4 regions of the Streptacidiphilus sp. EB129 genome follow, and region 1 is predicted to be linked to each of the others. Evidence: riboswitches for the same ligand, from Rfam matches in the RefSeq annotation. Region 1 holds a riboswitch; each other region holds the start of a gene.
What was found. Region 1 has a riboswitch for cyclic di-AMP ahead of ABH925_RS11855 (transglycosylase family protein). Riboswitches for the same ligand answer to the same signal wherever they lie in the genome.
Positions count from the first base shown of each region.

Region 2: it holds a riboswitch for cyclic di-AMP, as region 1 does, so the genes downstream of both, ABH925_RS20790 (C40 family peptidase) here and ABH925_RS11855 (transglycosylase family protein) in region 1, are expected to answer to the same signal.
Region 3: it holds a riboswitch for cyclic di-AMP, as region 1 does, so the genes downstream of both, ABH925_RS09470 (transglycosylase family protein) here and ABH925_RS11855 (transglycosylase family protein) in region 1, are expected to answer to the same signal.
Region 4: it holds a riboswitch for cyclic di-AMP, as region 1 does, so the genes downstream of both, ABH925_RS00945 (hypothetical protein) here and ABH925_RS11855 (transglycosylase family protein) in region 1, are expected to answer to the same signal.

Region 1 is NZ_JBGCCS010000007.1:233,939-238,380, forward strand. Features, by position in the region: gene eno (phosphopyruvate hydratase) at 1-561, opposite strand, end outside; gene ABH925_RS11855 (transglycosylase family protein) at 736-1,524, opposite strand; cyclic di-AMP (ydaO/yuaA leader) riboswitch at 1,528-1,696, opposite strand; gene ABH925_RS11860 (cytochrome P450) at 1,821-3,200, opposite strand; gene ABH925_RS11865 (SDR family NAD(P)-dependent oxidoreductase) at 3,324-4,124, shown strand; gene ABH925_RS11870 (LLM class F420-dependent oxidoreductase) at 4,105-4,442, opposite strand, start outside.
Region 2 is NZ_JBGCCS010000016.1:108,201-112,642, forward strand. Features, by position in the region: gene ABH925_RS20780 (8-amino-7-oxononanoate synthase) at 1-200, shown strand, start outside; gene ABH925_RS20785 (inositol monophosphatase) at 617-1,420, opposite strand; gene ABH925_RS20790 (C40 family peptidase) at 1,478-2,047, opposite strand; cyclic di-AMP (ydaO/yuaA leader) riboswitch at 2,050-2,209, opposite strand; gene ABH925_RS20795 (hypothetical protein) at 2,400-2,600, opposite strand; gene ABH925_RS20800 (urease subunit gamma) at 2,884-3,186, shown strand; gene ABH925_RS20805 (urease subunit beta) at 3,183-3,539, shown strand; gene ABH925_RS20810 (urease subunit alpha) at 3,616-4,442, shown strand, end outside.
Region 3 is NZ_JBGCCS010000006.1:2,388-6,829, forward strand. Features, by position in the region: gene ABH925_RS09450 (ABATE domain-containing protein) at 1-137, shown strand, start outside; gene ABH925_RS09455 (FkbM family methyltransferase) at 321-1,088, shown strand; partial or broken gene ABH925_RS09460 (serine/threonine-protein kinase) at 1,251-1,730, shown strand; gene ABH925_RS09465 (hypothetical protein) at 1,786-2,406, shown strand; cyclic di-AMP (ydaO/yuaA leader) riboswitch at 2,588-2,782, shown strand; gene ABH925_RS09470 (transglycosylase family protein) at 2,785-3,930, shown strand; gene ABH925_RS09475 (hypothetical protein) at 4,232-4,442, opposite strand, start outside.
Region 4 is NZ_JBGCCS010000001.1:193,009-197,450, forward strand. Features, by position in the region: gene ABH925_RS00925 (ArsR/SmtB family transcription factor) at 1-82, opposite strand, end outside; gene ABH925_RS00930 (hypothetical protein) at 88-375, opposite strand; gene ABH925_RS00935 (DUF2461 domain-containing protein) at 543-1,187, opposite strand; gene ABH925_RS00940 (hypothetical protein) at 1,276-1,533, opposite strand; cyclic di-AMP (ydaO/yuaA leader) riboswitch at 1,776-1,925, shown strand; gene ABH925_RS00945 (hypothetical protein) at 1,947-3,161, shown strand; gene ABH925_RS00950 (hypothetical protein) at 3,273-3,908, opposite strand; gene ABH925_RS00955 (hypothetical protein) at 4,074-4,442, opposite strand, start outside.

The DNA.
Region 1 (4,442 bases):
GTGGTAGACCTCGACACCCCAGCGCACGGCCTCGGAGAAGGACTCGGCGCCGATCGGAGCGATCATGAACTCCTGGATGTCGACGTTGGAGTCCGCGTGCGAACCGCCGTTGAGGATGTTCATCATCGGGACCGGCAGCAGGTGCGCGTTCGGGCCGCCCAGGTAGCGGAACAGCGGCAGGTCGCTGGCCTCGGAGGCCGCGTGGGCCACCGCGAGGGAGACGCCGAGGATGGCGTTGGCGCCGAGCGAGGACTTGTCCGGAGTGGCGTCCAGGTCCAGCATCGCCTGGTCGATCAGGCGCTGCTCGGTGGCGTCGTAGCCGACCAGCTCCGGGCCGATCTGCTCGATGACCGCGAGCACGGCCTTCTCCACGCCCTTGCCGCCGTAACGGTTCTTGTCACCGTCGCGCATTTCCAGGGCCTCGAAGGCGCCGGTCGAGGCGCCGGACGGAACGGCGGCACGGCCGGTGCTGCCGTCGTCGAGGCCGACCTCGACCTCGACCGTGGGGTTGCCTCGCGAGTCGAGGATCTCCCGGGCTACGACGACGTCGATGGACGGCACAGGCATCTCCTTGGGGCTGCTCCTACTGGTTTACCCCCTGAGCCTATCCGCAGGAGGGCTCGCAGCGACGCGGCGCTCGCGGGAGTCCCACGATGCGGCGCCCCTACTCACCAGTAGTTCACCCAGGGGTGCGCTGGCGGGCAGGGACGCCCTCGTCCCGTCGGAGTCGACCCGTCAGCCGACCTGGAGCTGCTGGCCCGGGTAGATGAGGTTCGGGTTGCCGCCCACCGTCGACCTGTTGTCCTGGTAGAGCGTCTGCCAGCCACCGCCCAGGTGCGCGGACGCGGCGATCCCGGACAGGGTGTCACCGGGCTTGACGGTGTAGCCGCCGTGGCCGACCGCGTGCTGCCCGGGCACCGATGCCTGCGGCGCGGACTGCGCGGCGGGCTGCGTGGTGGACTGTGCAGTGGTGGACTGCGGCGCGGACTGCTCGGTGGCGGTCGGCTTGCGGTGCTTGCCGGTGCCGGTGTGGGTCGTGGTGCCGTGGGTCGGGGAGCTCTTGGTCGGCGTGCTCTTGGTCGTGGTGCTCCGCGCCGGGGTACCGGTGTCGACGGAGGCCGGGGCGCCGCCACGGGTCAGGCCGGCCTGCGGGCCGCACACCGGCCAGGCGCCGGGGCCCTGCGAGGCCAGCACCTTCTCGGCGACGGCGATCTGCTGGGCCTTGCTGGCCCGGTTCGCGGTGGACGCGTACGAACCGCCGCCGTAGGCGGACCAGGTCGAGGCGGAGAACTGCAGTCCGCCGTAGTAGCCGTTGCCGGTGTTGATCGACCAGTCGCCGCTGCTCTCGCAGTTGGCGACCTTGTCCCAGGTGGACACCGAGGCCGCGGAGGCGGAGGTGGCACCGATGAGCGGCAGGGCTATCCCGGCGGTGGCCAGGCCACCGGTGGCGACCAGGCGCCGGGTCTGGCTGGTGCGCGGCTTGCGATGGCGGCCGGTGCTGTTCACGGGCATGGCGAAGGGCATGGCAGGTGTCCTCTCCGACGCCTGCGAGGTGAGCTGTCGGGTTCGGGCCGTGAGGTAGCCCGGGCGCATGACACGCCTTCACCCCCAGCCGCAGCCCCGTGGACTGCGGCGACTTACCTGGGTCCCCCGCTCCTGCCCAATGAAGAAGTCTTGGTACCGGCGCACGGCTGGACAGGACTCGGCGTCCCGTACGACGGCCGCCCACGTGTGCGGGCGTTCTGGGCAGGCTAGACAGACCGGACTGATAATCACAAGCCCATCAGTTCGCCTCACCCGTCCCGGAACTGGCGCGGCGGCTACTCCGGCAGCGCCTCGGGCGGCTGCTTCGCGGGCTGCTCCGGGCGGTAGCCGACCGGGAGTTGGCGCAGCCCACGCATGATCAGGCCGCCGCGCCAGCGCAGTTCCCCGGGCGCGACGGTGAGGTGCAGATCGGGGAGGCGGGTGAGCAGCGCGGCGAGAGCGTACTGGGCCTCAAGTCGGGCCAGCGGGGCGCCGATGCAGTAGTGGATGCCGTGACCGAAGCCGAGGTGCGGGTTGTCCCGGCGTTCGAGGTCCAGCAGGTCGGGCTGGTCGAAGCGGGCCGGATCGCGGTCCGCGCCGGCCAGCACCACCAGCACCGGATCGCCGACCGCGATGTCCTGGCCGCCCAGGGTGATCGGGCTGGTGGCGAAGCGCCAGGTGGCGAGCTCCACCGGGCCGTCGTAGCGCAGCAGTTCCTCGACCGCGGTGGCCAGCAGCGCGGTCTCGCCGGCGGCGAGCGAGGCCTGCAGCTCGGCCCGCTGCCGGGGATGGTTCAGCAGGTGGTAGAGGCCGTTGCCGATGAGGTTGACAGTGGTCTCGAAGCCGGCGAAGAGCAGGATGAAGGCCATCGCCGCGGCCTCGTTCTCGGTCAGGTGCTCGCCGTGGTCGCTGGCCCGGATCAGGTCGGAGATCAGGTCGTCACCGGCCTGTCCCGAGGCGATGTCGGCGCGCTTGCGGTGGATCAGTTCGGCGAGGTAGGCCCGGATCCGCTTCACCGCGCGGGCCACGCCGCCGCGCGGGCTGCCGCCGCCGGCGCCCGGCTTCTCGTGCCGGACCATCATCCCGGCCCAGTCCCGGAAGTCGTCCTGGTCCTCGGCGGGGACGCCGAGCAGGTCGCAGATGGCGTAGATGGGCAGCGGGAAGGCGAACTCGTGGATCAGGTCGGCCTCACCCCGCTCCGCGAAGCCGTCGATCAGCCGGTCGGTGAGCTCCCGGACCCGGGGTTCGAACAGGGCGACGCGGCGCGGAGTGAAGGCCTTGGAGACCAGCCGCCGCAGCCGGGTGTGGTCCGGCGGGTCGATATTCAGCAGATGGGTCATCAGGTCCGCGTTGCGCTCGCCGGGGATGCCGACCCGGCCGCTGCGGTGGCCCTGGCCGCTGTGGTGGGCCGGGCTCTTGCTCAGCCGGGCGTCCGCCAGCGCCTGCCGGGCGTCGTCGTAGCGGGTGACCAGCCAGGCCTCGACCCCGCTGGGCAGCGTGGTCCGGTGCACCGGATCATGGCTCCGCAGCCAGGCGTACGCGGGGTAGGGGTCGGCCGCGAACTCCCAGGTGAAGAGTTCCGGGCCGGTCTCGGCGACAGCGCTCGGGACAGCACTCGGGACACTGCCCGGGAGAGTGGTCGGGGCGGCTGTCGGAACGGTGGGCGGCTTGTGCACTCCTTGACGGTAGCCGGAGGTTGACCCGCGTCACGGACGGGCACTGTTGCGGTGGCGGGCGGGATGCTTACGATCACCGGCAGTGAACGGGCCGTGCGGGGGCCCGGCGAGAGGAGTCAGGACATGCAGATACGCGGATCCGTCGTGGTCGTGACCGGTGCGGCCGGTGGCATCGGGGCGGCTTTGGCGCGCCGTTTCGCCGCCGAGGGCGCGCGCGGGCTGCTGCTCGCGGACCTGGACGCGGCCCGGGTGGAGGACCTCGCGCTCGAACTGGACCGTGAGGGTTGTCACACCGTCGGCGTCGGCAGCGACGTGACCCGGGAGAGCGACGTCCGCGCCCTGGTGGAGACCGCCGAGAAGCACCTCGGTCCGGTGGACCTGTTCTGCAGCAACGCCGGCATCGGCTCCGGCGCCGGCATCGAGGCCTCGAACGAGGTCTGGCAGGCCTGCTGGGACGTCAACGTGATGGCGCACGTGTACGCGGCGCGGGCGGTGCTGCCGGGCATGCTGAAGCGCGGCCGGGGCTACCTGCTGCAGACCGCGTCCGCCGCAGGGCTGCTGCAGATGCCCGGCGACGCCGCCTACACCGCGACCAAGCACGCCGCGGTGGCCTTCGCCGAGTCGCTGGCGGTGACCTACGGCGACCGCGGCATCAAGGTCAGCGCGCTGTGCCCGCAGGGCGTGCAGACGGCGATGACCGCCGATCCGGCGGTGAACGCGGTGCTGTCGGCGCTGGGGCCGATCCTGACCACCGAGGAGGTCGCCGACGCGGTGGTGGCGGGCCTGGCCGAGGAGCGGTTCCTGATCCTGCCGCACCCCCAGGTCGCCGCCTACGAGCAGGGCCGGGCCGCGGACCGGGACGGCTGGCTGGCCGGGGTCCGCGGCGCGGTCAGGGGCCTGGAGCTCACTGCTCCCCGGGACTGACGGCGAGGACGGCGGCCGCGACGGCCTGACGGCGGTCGCGGGGCTCCGCCGTGCCGTCCAGCATCTCCGGGGTGGGCAGGATCGCCGGGACCGGCACGGTCACCCCGTTGTCCGCGTAGCGCCGCAGCTGCTCGCGCACCTGCCCCGGGGCGCCGTGCAGCACCAGGGCGTCCACCACGTGGTCCGGGACCGAGGCGGCGGCACCCTTGCGGTCACCGGCGGCCCAGGCGTCCCACATCGGCTTCAGCACGTCCCCGCGGCCGAGCCAGCGGTGGAAGGCCGCGTAGGCGGGCACGGTGAGGTAGCCGGCGATCAGCC
Region 2 (4,442 bases), on a different contig from region 1:
TCTCGATCCGCGTCGCCTCCCCTGAGGCCGCGCTGGCCTGGGCCACGGAGTGCCGCCGCCAGGGCCTGGCCGTCGGCTGCTTCCGCCCGCCGTCCGTCCCGGACCGCTGGTCACGCCTGCGGCTGACCGCCCGCGCCGACCTGACCCCCGACCAGATCGACCACGCCGTCGCCACCCTCACCCGCACCGCCCCCCGCTGACCCCGCGTCGGCTGGGCACCCCCGGTGCCCGGCCGACGATCGAATCGGGCCTTCGGGCCCCGGCTCAGGCCTGGGACAGCTGCTCGCCTGCGGTGTCGCCACGCACGCCACGACGCGGCGGGTGCCGACGGTCGGGCTCCGGGCCGTACTTGTTGTCGTGCAGTTCGCCCTCGTCCGCCATGAGCAGCAGGATGACGAGGGGCCGGTTGATGGTGTGCTCTTGCGGCGAGTGCCGGATAGGGCGGCCCCGCCGATGTGCACGCTGTCATTTCTGCCACTCCCCGCTCGACGCCCGGCCTGGAAGGCTCACAGGCGTCAGCGCACTACCCCGAAAGCTGGACCCATGACCATGCACCGTCCTTCTTCCGCCACCACCCCCGCTTCTGGCCCCGGCGCCGACGCTCTGCACTGATGGTTCAGGGCAGCAGGAGGGGGCGGACGGTGTGCCAGGTGATGGGGTCGGCGGTGGCGAGGAGGCCGGTGCGGTCGTCGGTGGGGCGATAGGGGGTGCCGTCCGGCCGCTGGGCGAGGCCGCCCGCCTCGGTGAGCAGCAGGGTGCCCGGGGCGTGGTCCCAGGGGAGGGTGCGGTGGAACAGGACGAAGTCCTGCCCGCCGTCCAGCACGCGCGGATAGTCCACGCCCGCGCAGCCCGTGCCCGGGCCGAGTTCGGCGAACCGGGGTGCCGCAGCGGCGACCCGGGCCCTGGCGACGGGGTCCAGAAACCGGGTCAGCACCGCTCCGCGCAGCTCTGACGGGTCGGCGGGTGCGGGCGTCCGCCGGATCCTGGTGCCGTCCCGCCAGGCCCCGGCGCCCCGTTCGGCGACGTAGGCGCGCCCCTCGGCGGGTTGTACGATCCACGCCGCCACCGTCTCCCCGGCCCGGACCAGGGCGGCCATGACCGCGTACTCGGGGCGGCCGGCGACGAAGTTGGCGGTCCCGTCCAGTGGGTCCACCAGCCAGGCCGCCGGGGCCTCCCGCAGCGCGGCGACCAGCCCCGGGTCGGCGGCGGTGGCCTCCTCGCCGACGACCGGCGCGTCCAGGAGTGTGCGCAGCCGACGGCTGATCAGGTCCTCGGCCTCGCGGTCGGCGACGGTGACCAGCTCGCCCGGCGACTTCTCGGTCACCTCCCCCTCGGCCAGGGCCCGGAAGCGGGGGAGGATCGCGGCCTCCGCCGCCTCGGACAGGATCCCGGTCACGGCGTCGATCGACACAGCAGTCATGATCGTCAGATTAGGGCCCCGGCCGGTACACGTCCGGCACCGACCGGGGACGGGCGGTCAGGGGCGGCCGTACCAGACCGAGTTGGTCCAGATCCGCTCCTTCTTCACGTACGAGCCCGGGCGCGGCGCGTGCCAGATCATGCCGCCGCCGGCGTAGATTCCGACGTGGTAGACGTAGCTTCCGTAGTGGAAGAAGACCAGGTCACCCGGTCGGAGGCTGGACTTCGAGATATGTCGCACGCTGTTGTACTGCGCCTGTGCGGTTCGCGGCAGGGTCCTCCCGGCGTGCTTGAAGGCGTAGTACGTCAGCCCTGAGCAGTCGAAGCGGTTCGGGCCGGTGGCGCCCCAGCCGTAGGGGTCGCCGTGCTTCGATGCCGCGATGCTCAGCGCCTTCATCTCGACGGTGGCGGCGTCGGCCGGTGCGGCGGCCAGCAGGGTGCTGCCCGCCAGTGCGGCCAGGGTGAGCGCGGAGGCCACGGCCGGCCGCCAGCGGCGGCTGTTCACGGCCTCCCGTCGGTCCCGCTGCTCCTGGTGCTGGTGCTGGTGCTGGTCCTGACGGCCCCTCTGGTCCTGCTGCTCCCCCTGGTCCTGCTGAATCTGGGCGTGGGTAGGAACGGACGCAGTCATGCGTGTCCTTCCGGAACCGCCTACGAAAGGTCTCCCTGTCGGGTTCGGGCTCCGAAAGCTGCCCGGCCACCGTGATGGCTTCACCCCAAGGGACGGTCGCGCCGTCCCGGCCTGCTCGGGTCTCCCGTTCTCGCCTGTCAGGTGTGTGGGCACCTGGCGTCCGACCGGTGGCGAGACTCGGCGTCCGGCCGGACCGCCCCGCCACGGCGGCGAGGACTTATTGGTTCGGCGGACAGTATTGGCACGTTTTTATGCGATCTTCACGTCATGCCAGCCATTTGTGATTCTTGTCACCCAGTGTTTCCAATGCCCCAAAGAAGTGAACCGGGGGCGGATGTGAGAGCTATTCAGCCTAATTCGAAGGCGGCTTGAGAAAATTCACACGCCGTGCGGGAATATGCCCTGAGCTGGGAATATCACCCATGGTGGTGGTCGCTGGAGGGTAATGTTCCGCCTTTGGCGGCTCGATCTGTTCGGCCGACCGGGTGAGCGCGGCGCCGATGGCGGGCATTGGCGGAGCACTGCATTCCGACATCACATAGTGCAGTGCCATGGACATGGCGATATGACGGGCAGTAAGCTCCCGGGGCGACCCGGGGGTGAATCCGAGTGTGCCCTCTGACCGGCGGACCGGCCCTTCCGCTAGCGTGTCGGCACACGATCCGCCCCCGGGCGCGACGATCGGCCGAGGTGGCAGCGGGCAGTGCGGCCCGTGTGCGGTGCGACCCGGCCGGTATCCCCGCGCCGCTGCCCGGACAACCCCCGCGGCACGAAGGCGTGCCCGCGTGCCACCCCCCAGGCCGTGGGCCCGGGGCACCCGTGAGAGGTGCACGCTGATGAGACTCTCCCCGCACGAGCAGGAGCGCCTGCTCATCCATGTCGCCGCCGACGTCGCCAGGGCGCGCCGCGAGCGGGGGCTGCGGCTCAACCATCCGGAGGCGGTGGCCCTCCTGACGGTCCATGTGCTGGAGGGGGCCAGGGACGGCCGCACCGTGGCCGAGCTGATGGAGTCGGGGCGTCGGGTGCTCACCCGTTCGGACGTGATGGACGGGATCCCGGAGATGATCCACGATGTCCAGGTCGAGGCCACTTTCCCGGACGGGACCAAGCTGGTCACCCTCCATGAGCCGATCGGATGAACCCGGCCGAGCACCCGGGGCACTCCCGGGCCGAGAGTCCGGTCGTCCCGGGCGAGCTGCTGCTCGGGGACGGCGAGGTCGCGCTGAACCTCGGTCGGCCGGTCACCACCCTCGCCGTGGTCAACACCGCGGACCGCCCGATCCAGGTCGGATCGCACTACCACTTCGCCGAGGCCAACCCCGGTCTGGAGTTCGACCGGGCCGCAGCGCACGGGCAGCGCCTCAACATCCCGGCCGGTACCGCCGTGCGCTTCGAGCCGGGCCTGCCGGCCGAGGTCGAGCTGGTCCCGCTGGCCGGACGGCGCGAGGTCTTCGGCCTGCGCGGCGAGACGAAGGGAAGCCTCGATGACTGACGTGCCCGTACCCCCGTCCGAGCCCGTCCCCACGCCGCAGCCCCAGCAGCAGCCCGCGCCCGTCCCGGCGCTGACGATGACGCGCAGGCGCTACGCGGACCTCTACGGCCCCACCGTCGGTGACCGGATCCGGCTCGCCGACACGGATCTGCTGATCGAAGTCGAGCAGGACCTCAGCGCGGGCGGCGACGAGGCCGTCTTCGGCGGCGGCAAGGTCATTCGCGAATCGATGGGCCAGGGCCGTGCCTCCCGCGCCGACGGCGCGCCCGACACCGTGATCACCGGGGTGGTGGTGCTGGACCACTGGGGCATCGTCAAGGCCGACCTCGGCATCCGGGACGGGCGGATCACCGCGCTGGGCAAGGCCGGCAACCCGGAGACCATGGACGGGGTGCACCCCGAGCTGGTCATCGGCCCGGAGACCGAGGTGGTGTCCGGCAACGGGAAGATCCTCACCGCCGGGGCGGTGGACGCCCACGTACACCTGATCTGCCCTCAGATCGTCGAGGAGGCGCTCGCGTCGGGCATCACCACGCTGCTCGGCGGCGGCACCGGACCGGCCGAGGGCAGCAAGGCGACCACGATCACCCCCGGCGGCTGGCACCTCGCCCGGATGTTCGCGGCGGCCGAGCACTACCCGGTCAACCTCGGGCTGCTGGGCAGGGGCAACACGGTCAACACCGATTCGATGCGGGCCCAACTGCGCGGCGGCGCCCTCGGCTTCAAGATCCACGAGGACTGGGGGGCCACCCCGGCCGCCATCGACGCCTGCCTCAACGTCTGCGAGGAGTCGGGCGCGCAGCTGGCCATCCACACCGACACCCTGAACGAGGCCGGCTTCGTCCAGGACACCCTGGCCGCCATCGCCGGGCGCGGGGTGCACGCGTACCACACCGAGGGCGC
Region 3 (4,442 bases), on a different contig from region 1:
TCCGGGCCTGCCTGGCCCCCGGATGCGTCCTGTACTTCCTCAAGGACCACCCCCGCCGCGAGTGGTGCTCCCCCGCCTGCGGCAACCGCGCCCGAGCCGCCCGCCACTACCAGCGCCACCGCGGCTCAACGGCCTGACGGGAGCGCAGTCGTCAACCCGGGGCCGGTGCCGCCGCCAACCGGAGGCTAGTCCCTTCACTAATCCCACACCATTAGAGTTCCTGGAGATCGGCGGGCCGGCCGGGGCCGAACGCTCCGTCAAGCACGCTCAACGGACGGCGGGTTGGTGCCCACCGGCAGCGCAGAGAGTGAGCGTTCCTCATGATCGCGATCGGTCTTGTCGAGCTCGACGAAGGTTTCAGCTGCTACGGGCTTCAGACGGACGGTGCCGTCCAGGAACTGAAGGCCATCTACGCCGAGATGTTCACCGACCACACCTACCTGCGGCACGGCATCACCGTGCCCGCCAACGGCTGCGTGCTGGACGTCGGCGCGAACGTCGGGATCTTCTCGCTGTACGTCAAGCGCCACTGGCCGCAGGCCCGAATCGTGGCCTTCGAGCCCATGCCGAGGACTCTCCAGGCCCTGCGCAGCAATCTCGAACTCCACCACGCCACCGACGTTGAGGTGGTACCGCACGGCCTCTCCGGTGACTTCGAGGGGCCCGTCACCTTCACCTTCTACCCCAACCTGCCCGGCAACTCGACCCGCTATCCCGATCAGAAGAAGCACGACCGCGACCACATCGCGAGCATGTGGGGAGACGGGGTGGGCGACCACCTGTATCAGGGCGAAGACGTGACCGTCACCGTGGAACGGCTGTCCACGGCGCTGGCGCGGTATCCCGGCATCGATCGCGTCGACCTGCTCAAGGTCGACGTGGAAGGCGCAGAACTCGACGTGCTGCAGGGGATCGACGACGCGGACTGGCAGCGCATCGACCAGATCGTGCTGGAGTTGCAGGACCTGGAGGGCACGCTCGACAGGGCCATGGGGATGCTCACCGCGCACGGGTTCTCGGTCAGGACCGAGGCGCCGGCAGCGCTGGCGCATCTGGACTACTACACGGTGTACGCCGTCCGCAGTTGAGAGGTGAGGTCAAATTTTTCCAAGCCAGGTCCGAGCGCATGGCGATAATGTCCCCGCCTGTGCACATGATCACCGTGGGCACGGCAAGTCGCTGGAGGCGTCGCCCCGGTCGTGAGACGTAGCTCCACGGCTCCCGGTCGCGCGGAGGAACGGGGGAGCGCGGTGCAGCCGCTGGAGGCGTCGGATCCGCAGCAGCTCGGCCCGTACCGGCTGCTGGCGCGGCTGGGCGAGGGCGGCATGGGCCGGGTCTATCTCGCGCGTTCGGCCGGCGGCCGGGCGGTGGCGGTCAAGGTGGTCCGGCCCGATCTGGCGGCGGACCAGCAGTTCCGCGATCGGTTCGCCCGCGAGGTGGCCATGGCCCGCGCGGTGACCGGCCCCTGGACCGCGCCGGTGGAGGGCGCGGACACCCGGGCGGCGACCCCCTGGCTGGCGACCGCGTATGTGCTCGGCCCGACACTCGGCGCTGCGGTGGCCGAGCACGGGCCGCTGCCGGAGCGCAGCCTGCGCGCCCTGGGCGCGGGCCTTGCCGAGGCGCTGTGCGGAATCCACGCGGTGGGCCTCGTGCACCGCGACCTCAAGCCCGGGAACGTGCTGCTCTCGCCCGGGGGGCCACGGGTCATCGACTTCGGCCGGGCTGACGCCGCTGCTCCGCTCCTGCTTCGCCAAGAACCCGGCCGCCCGCCCGACCCCGGCCGCAGTGGCTGCGGACCTGTGCCCGCAGGGCGCGGCGGCGGTGCTGGCCGGCGGCAAGGTGCTGGTGAAGGCCAACCTCAGCAAGGACGCCACCGAGGTGGCCGACCTGCAGGCCTACGACCAGGCGACGGGCACCAGCAGTTGGACCTACCCGGGGGTGGCCGCGCTCGATGTGTCCCACGTTCGCGTGGCCGGGAACCGCGTCGTGATGCGCGAGGAGCTGCGGACGGCGCTGGTGATCGACCCGGCCACCGGCACCAAGACCGGCGAGTTCGGGGGGAACCAGTTCGGGGCTCAGGTCATCGTCGTGGAGAACACCAACGGCAGCACCGTCTACACCTGGGGGCTCGTCGAAACCCCCGGCGTCGGCTGGACGATGAACGACCCGGTCGGGATCGCCGCCTGGGACTCCGTGGCGGGCAAACTCGGCGCCGATCTGCTGCTGGTCCCGGCGGCCGGCGGCGCGGACGGCTTCTGGGCGATCAACGCCTCCGACGGCTCGGTCCGCTGGCGCTACAGCGAGCCGGTCACCCGCACCGACGCCTGGATGGTGGCCGAGGACCCGACCGGCACTCTGGTGGCGGCCCGTCAGGGAAACACCCTGGTGGCCCTCCCGCCCCAGTGACCGGGGCCCGCCTGCCGGGGCGCTCGTTCCCGTGCAATCGGTGTGACAACATGTCATTTCTCCCTCAATGGGACATAAGGGATGCCTGTGTGCTGATCCCCTGTGGCCGTCGTCACAGCCAGTTGCACTGCGGCCTCCCTTCTGTCTAGCGTGCAGCCTGTTCGCATCTAGCGGAACCTCGCACTCCGGAACGCCGAATTCTGCCGGCGGAGGTCGAGGGCGCCCACAAACATCACCACGGCAGAGGCGGGGGAACCAGGTAAGTCGCCGCAGCGCACCCGGCTGCGGCTTGGGGTGAAGCCGTGCTTCGGCGCGGCCGGGCTACCTCACGGCCCGAATCCGACAGCTCACCTCGCAGGCGTCGGAGAGGCTTCTGTCATGCTCATGCCTGGAAATGGCCGTCATCGTCGCCCCCGTACCAACCAGGCCAAGCGCCTGGTCGCCACCGCCGGCGTGGCCGGCGCGGGCATAGCCATCCCGCTCGTCGGCACGACGAGCGCCTTCGCCGCCCCGGTCTCGACCTGGGCCCAGGTCGCCCAGTGTGAAAGCTCCGGCAACTGGTCGATCAACACGGGCAACGGCTACTACGGCGGACTGCAGTTCTCCGCCTCCACCTGGGACGCCTACGGCGGCCAGCAGTATGCCGCCACCGCCGACCAGGCCACCCAGAGTCAGCAGATCGCCGTCGCGGAGAAGGTGCTCGCCTCGCAGGGTCCCACTGCCTGGCCGGTGTGCGGCCCCCAGGCCGGCCTGAGCCAGGGCGGCGCACCCGCCAGTGTCAGCACCGCCTCCGCCGGCTCCGGCGCATCCTCCTCCAGCAGCGGTGCCGCCCAGGCCTCGGGCGACTCCGAGGGTTCGGAATCCCCGGCTCCGGCGCAGCAGTCCTCGACCGCCCAGGCGGCCCCGGCCGCACCCACCACGGCCGCACCCACCACCGCAGCGCCCACCACCGCCGCGCCCACCACCTACACCGTGGCCTCCGGCGACTGGCTGTCCACGATCGCGCAGTCCCACCACGTGGCCGGTGGCTGGCAGACGCTGTATCAGCTGAACCGCTCCACCCTGACTGACGGCCCGAACATGATCTTCCCGGGTCAGCGTCTTCGTCTGACCGGCGGTGCGTCGAACAGCTCGGCCCAGAGCGGCGCCGCCCAGAACGAGACACAGGTCCCCGCGACCCAGAGCACCGGCGCCCAGTCGTCCTCGGGCTCGACCGCCGCCCCCGCCGCCAACCTCTCCGGCGACCCGCAGTCCATCGCCGCGCAGATCGTCCCGGCCGACCAGCTCGCCTCGTTCGACCAGATCATCTCCCACGAGAGCGGCTGGAACGTCAGCGCCACCAACCCCTCCTCCGGTGCCTACGGCCTGCCCCAGTCGCTGCCCGGCGACAAGATGGCCTCCGCCGGCGCCGACTGGCAGACCAACCCCGCCACCCAGCTGCGCTGGGCGCTGGACTACATGAACACCACGTACGGCAGCCCCAACCAGGCCTGGGCCTTCTGGCAGGCCCACAACTGGTACTGACGGACCGACTCCTGCCCGGCGCCCGCCCGCCGCACGGCCTCCCCTGTTGGGGAGCCGTGCGGCGGGCTGCTGCGTCGGTGGACCGTCCCCCGCCTCAAGCCCGACCCCGGCCGGTGCCGAAGGGGGCTCGCTCTTCGGGTGGTCGGCGAAATACGGGCCGGACCGGTCCCTTTCCAGCAGCCTGGTGTACGCGTCCAGGAAATCAGCGCACTCCTGGCTGTTCATTCTCTGGGCCTTTTAACTCCGGGGAATGCCGGGCTGGATTCCCAAGGCCGGAGTGTTCCACGGGGATTCGGTGCGGTCAGTTGGACGCCGCGCTGCGCTGCCGCGGTGACGTGCCCGCGCGTTCTCGGGTACCCCCGACGGCCGGCCTGCTGGCGAGGGCCTGGGTGAGAGCCAGGGTCAGCAGCACGACTTCCACCGCGATGCTGACCAGTCCCAGGGGCTCGGTCCAGTTGCCCCTGTCGTCGCTGTAGTCCGGCAGCCCCGGGCCGCGCGACAGGATGTAGCCG
Region 4 (4,442 bases), on a different contig from region 1:
GCAGTTCCAGTACCCGGATCCGGACCGGGTGCCCCAGCATTCGGAAGAACTCGGCCTTGGCCTGGTACAGCGGGACCGGCACAGCCCTCAACCCCTCGTCAGCTCGTCGTCACCCCCCACCGGAGGCGCCTCGGTACCACTGTCCTCGGCGCCACTGCCTTCGACGCCGTTGCCCTCGACACCGTTGCCCTCGTCGCTGTCGCGGGCGAACCGGAGGGCGTCCTCCAGCTCGTCCAGCGAGTCGCGGAGTGCGACCGGGTCCGAGGAGCCGGCGGCCGCCTCCAGTGCGCTTCGGGCGGCCTGGACGCGGGCGTCTGCCTGCGCGCTGGGCTCATCGGGTGCGGTCTGCTCCGACTGCTCGGCGAATTCGTCCACAACAGTCCCCTTGCCAGGAGAAACGGGGCCTGCGCCGGGGCTCCGGCGAACCCTCGCACCTGCTGACCTCACCATGCCACCAGTTGAAAACTTCTTCAATTCGACGGGACGTGGACCGGCGGCGGACTCACCGCAGATCTGGGGTCCGGGCCGCGGGGGAGCGGGGGCTACCGGCCCCGGGGTGCGAGCGACTCGCCCACGTGGGCGTCCAGCCATTCGGTCAGCGGCCGGCTGTGCCGCAGGAAGTCCACCACGTGCCGCTTCGCCGCCGCCGTCCCCAGCCAGGGCTCGACCGGCCACTGCCGCCAGCCGACCAGGTCCTTGTTGCGCAGCAGCGCGATCCTCGGGTGGTCCTTGGCGTAGCCGCGCGGTGCGGTCTTCAGCGGGTCGCGCGAGCTGACCCCTATGCCGTGCGCCTCCACGCCGGCGATCACCCGCAGCAGCTCCTCGCCGGTGACCTCCTCGGCGACGGCCTCGCGGTAGCGCTCCAGCTGGTCGGCGCTCATCATGTGGTACCCGGCCCCGGCTCCGAGCCCGTCCGCCGACAGCTGGACGTAGCCGCCCCGGCTGAGGGTGGCGCCGATCGCGGTCTTGTACGGGGACTTGTCGGCGCTGAAGCGGACGTCGCGGTTCGGGCGGAAGATCTTCCCCTCGCCGAACTCGTCCTCCAGCTCGGTCAGCAGCTCGGCCATCGGCGTGTACACCTCGGCCTCGTAGACGGCCTTGTGCGCGGTCCAGAAGGACTTGGAGTTGTCGTCCTCCAGACCCTCGTAGAACTCCAGCGCCTCGGCGCGCCAGCCCTTGAACGTCACAGCGCCGAGCCTACGCGGAGCACCGCCCGGCGGCGCGCGGATGACACACCCGCGTCACGGCACCGGCCCCCCGTCGGCCGGTCTGCCGTCAGCCGAGCCCGCTCAGCCAGTCGCGGGCGATCGCCACGCCCTGGCGGATGACGTCCTCGCTCTGGTTGATCCGGCTCTCCACGCCCAGCTTCCGGTTGAGGCTCAGGTTTACCTCGCGCGGGTTCTCGCCGAGAGCGCGGGCGAGCTCCATCACCAGTTCGTTCAGCACTCCGGACGGATTCGGTCCGACCCTCTCGGCCAGCGCGTTCGCGCCGGTCGCGGGTCTGACGCCGGCGTCGGGAGAGGTCGTTTCCATGCCGTGGGCTCCGTTCGAGCGGGGGGATGTGGTGGATCAGTGTGCCCGATGCCATCGCCGCTGTCTGCACCTGCCCGTGAACTCACAGCAACGGTTCCCGGACCGATGTGTGAGACATGGCACAGCTCATGGCTGGACGTTGAACGAACAACGTCACTCTGCCTAACCTGCACATTCCGCCTCGGGCGGACCTCGCCGTCGGGACGCCGAATCCCGTCCACCCGTCGGCGGGCAACCGAGCACGAATCGGACGAGAGCGGGGGAACCAGGTCGGTTTGCCGTACCCGCGTCGCCTCCACGGCCGCGCGCGGGCCCGGGCCCGGCTCGGGGTGAAGCCGCGCCCCCACGCGGCCGGGCCACCTCAGGCCCGAACCCGACAGCTCACCTCGCAGGCGTGTCACGAGGACCCCTTTATGCGTCTCCCCGCCATGCCCGTACGCCTCGGCGTGAACTCCGCCGCCGTCATAGGCCTGGCCGCCGCCGCCCTGGCCGCCGTCCCGCTGGCCACGCAGGCCCAGGCCGCCACCCCCCGGGTCACCCAGGACCGGCTCACCCCCACCGCCCTGACCGCCGGCAGCACCGCCACCGCGTCCCTCGCGGTCCACTCCAGCGCCTGCTTCACCGTGAGGACGCTGGGCGTGGGGGTCCGTGACGCCGCAGGCCGCAACCTCGACTTCCCCGGCTCGTCCGGCAACGTCCGGATCTGCCCCGCCGGCGTCTCGATCACCACCGCCGCACGCAGCCTGCCGGCCGGCTCGTACACGGAGTTCGGCTTCTGGCAGGGCACCGACGGTGTCTGGCACAACCTGGCCTCCCACACCCTGACCGTCTCCGCCGCGAAGACCCCGCCGGTCACGCCCCCGGTGACCCCTCCGCTCACGCCCCCGGTCGCTCCGCCGGTGACCCCGACCGCACCGGCCACGGCCGCGCCGGTCGCCGGCAAGTCGCTGGTCTGGAGCGACGAGTTCAGCGGCCCGGTCGCCTACGGCTCGCGCTGGGTCGGCAGCACCACCCCCTCGTACCGGTACGGCAACCACAACCCGGACGACAACAAGCTCGACTGGCTCGACCCCAGCGCCGTGACGGTCGCCAACGGCGTCGCCACCTTCACCGCCTCGCCCTCCTCGCACACCCTGGAGAACGGCAACCAGGCCTGGACCACCGGCCTGCTCACCACCCAGGGCTCCACCGAGGGCTTCCAGGTCAGGACCGGCGACTACGCCGAGACCCGGGTCCAGCTGCCCTCCGCCGAAGGTGCCTGGCCCGCGCTGTGGACCTGGAAGAACGGCACCACCGGCAACGGTGAGATCGACTCCTTCGAGTACCACCCGGACAACCCCAACCTGCTGGAGCTGACCAACCACGTCAGCCCCGCCCAGGACTACTACACCAACGCCGCCGCCATCGCGCCCGGCACGTGGGTGACCATCGGAACCTACTACGGCGCGACCTCGGTCGACTGGTACGTCAACGGCGTGAAGGTCTACTCCGACGGCCACGGCGTGGGCAGCAACTGGTCCGCGTACCTGATCCTCAACCTGTCGGTCGGCGCCGGGAAGTACCACCCCGCCCCCTCCGGCACGGCCCCGTTCTCCTTCGCCGCCGACTACGTCCGCGTCTACCGCTGACAGTCCATCGCTGACCGCCGGACGAGGCCGACAGCCCCGTGTGACGCCGAACGCCCCCGCAGTGCGGGGGCGTTCGGCGTCACCGGGTCCCTGTCCCGGCGGCTGCGGGCGTCATCGCCAGCGGGACACCAGCGGGGTGCAGGCCAGGGCCAGGATGACGCCGCCGCCCAGGGACAGGGCCAGCAGGGACCACCGCACGGCGGCGCCTCCGGGCTCGTCGGGACGGCGACGGCGCAGGTCGGGGGCGATCAGCCGGGGCAGTCGCCACAGGTAGGCGACGACGTGGACGGTCATCACGGCGGCCCAGCAGACGAAGCTCGCCTTGTGCAGGAACAGCATGGGCAACGGCAGCGGACCGGGGTCGCGGCCGAGGAAGGCCAGGGCGACGCCGGTGCCGATGACGCCGACGCTGGTGAGGATGACCAGCGGGCCCAGCATTCGGAGCAGCGGGACCGGCGGTCCCTTCCGCCGGTAGGCGGGGGAGCCGGTGTAGTAGCGCGCGAAGCGGTAGCCGGTCGAGCCCAGCTTGAGGCAGACCGGACCGATCAGCAGCAGACCGATGAAGTAGTGCCAGCTGAGCAGTCGGCTCAGCGAGAGGATGGTGACGCCCTCCGCGGCGAACAACGCCAGCAGCACCGCGCCGGTGGTGGCGGTGAGCCGTTCGTTGCCCTCGGGGCCGTCCGGCTCGGGGGACGGGGCCGAGCGCGGGCCGCCGGTGGTGGCCGGGGCGTCGCCGATCGCAGACATGGAGCACCTTCCGCTGGTACGGGAACGGTCCCGTGTGCCGCACCGTCGCCGGCAGACCTGCGGTGGGACCGGGCAGCATTCTGCCCGGTCCCGGGCTAAGAAGTGGTTCAGACGGAGGGTCAGCACCGGCCCGGCAGACGGCTGCGGGCTACTTCCCGGACTCGGTCACGAGGCCCCCGAGGTGGTGGTCGCGGGCGCCTGGGTCGCCACCGGCGCCTGGGTCGGCTGCACCGGTTGTGGCGCGGTGGTGGGCGGCTGGAGGGCCGGGGTGGTGGTCACCGGCTGCGGTGCCCGGCCGGCCGGCGCGATCGCCGGTACCCGGGTCTTCGGCGCCGTGGTGCGGGTGGGCGTCCGCGAGGGCGACGGAGTCGGCGTCGTTGTTGACGGTGCCGGTGACGCGTTGACGGGCGTGGTCGTCGGCGTGGTCGTCGGCGTGGGCACGGCTGTGGGCGGGAGCGTGGGGCTCGGGGTGGCCGCAGCGGTTCTGCCGGGCAGCGACTGCGCGTATCCGGTGCTCAGCGCGATCGATCCGGC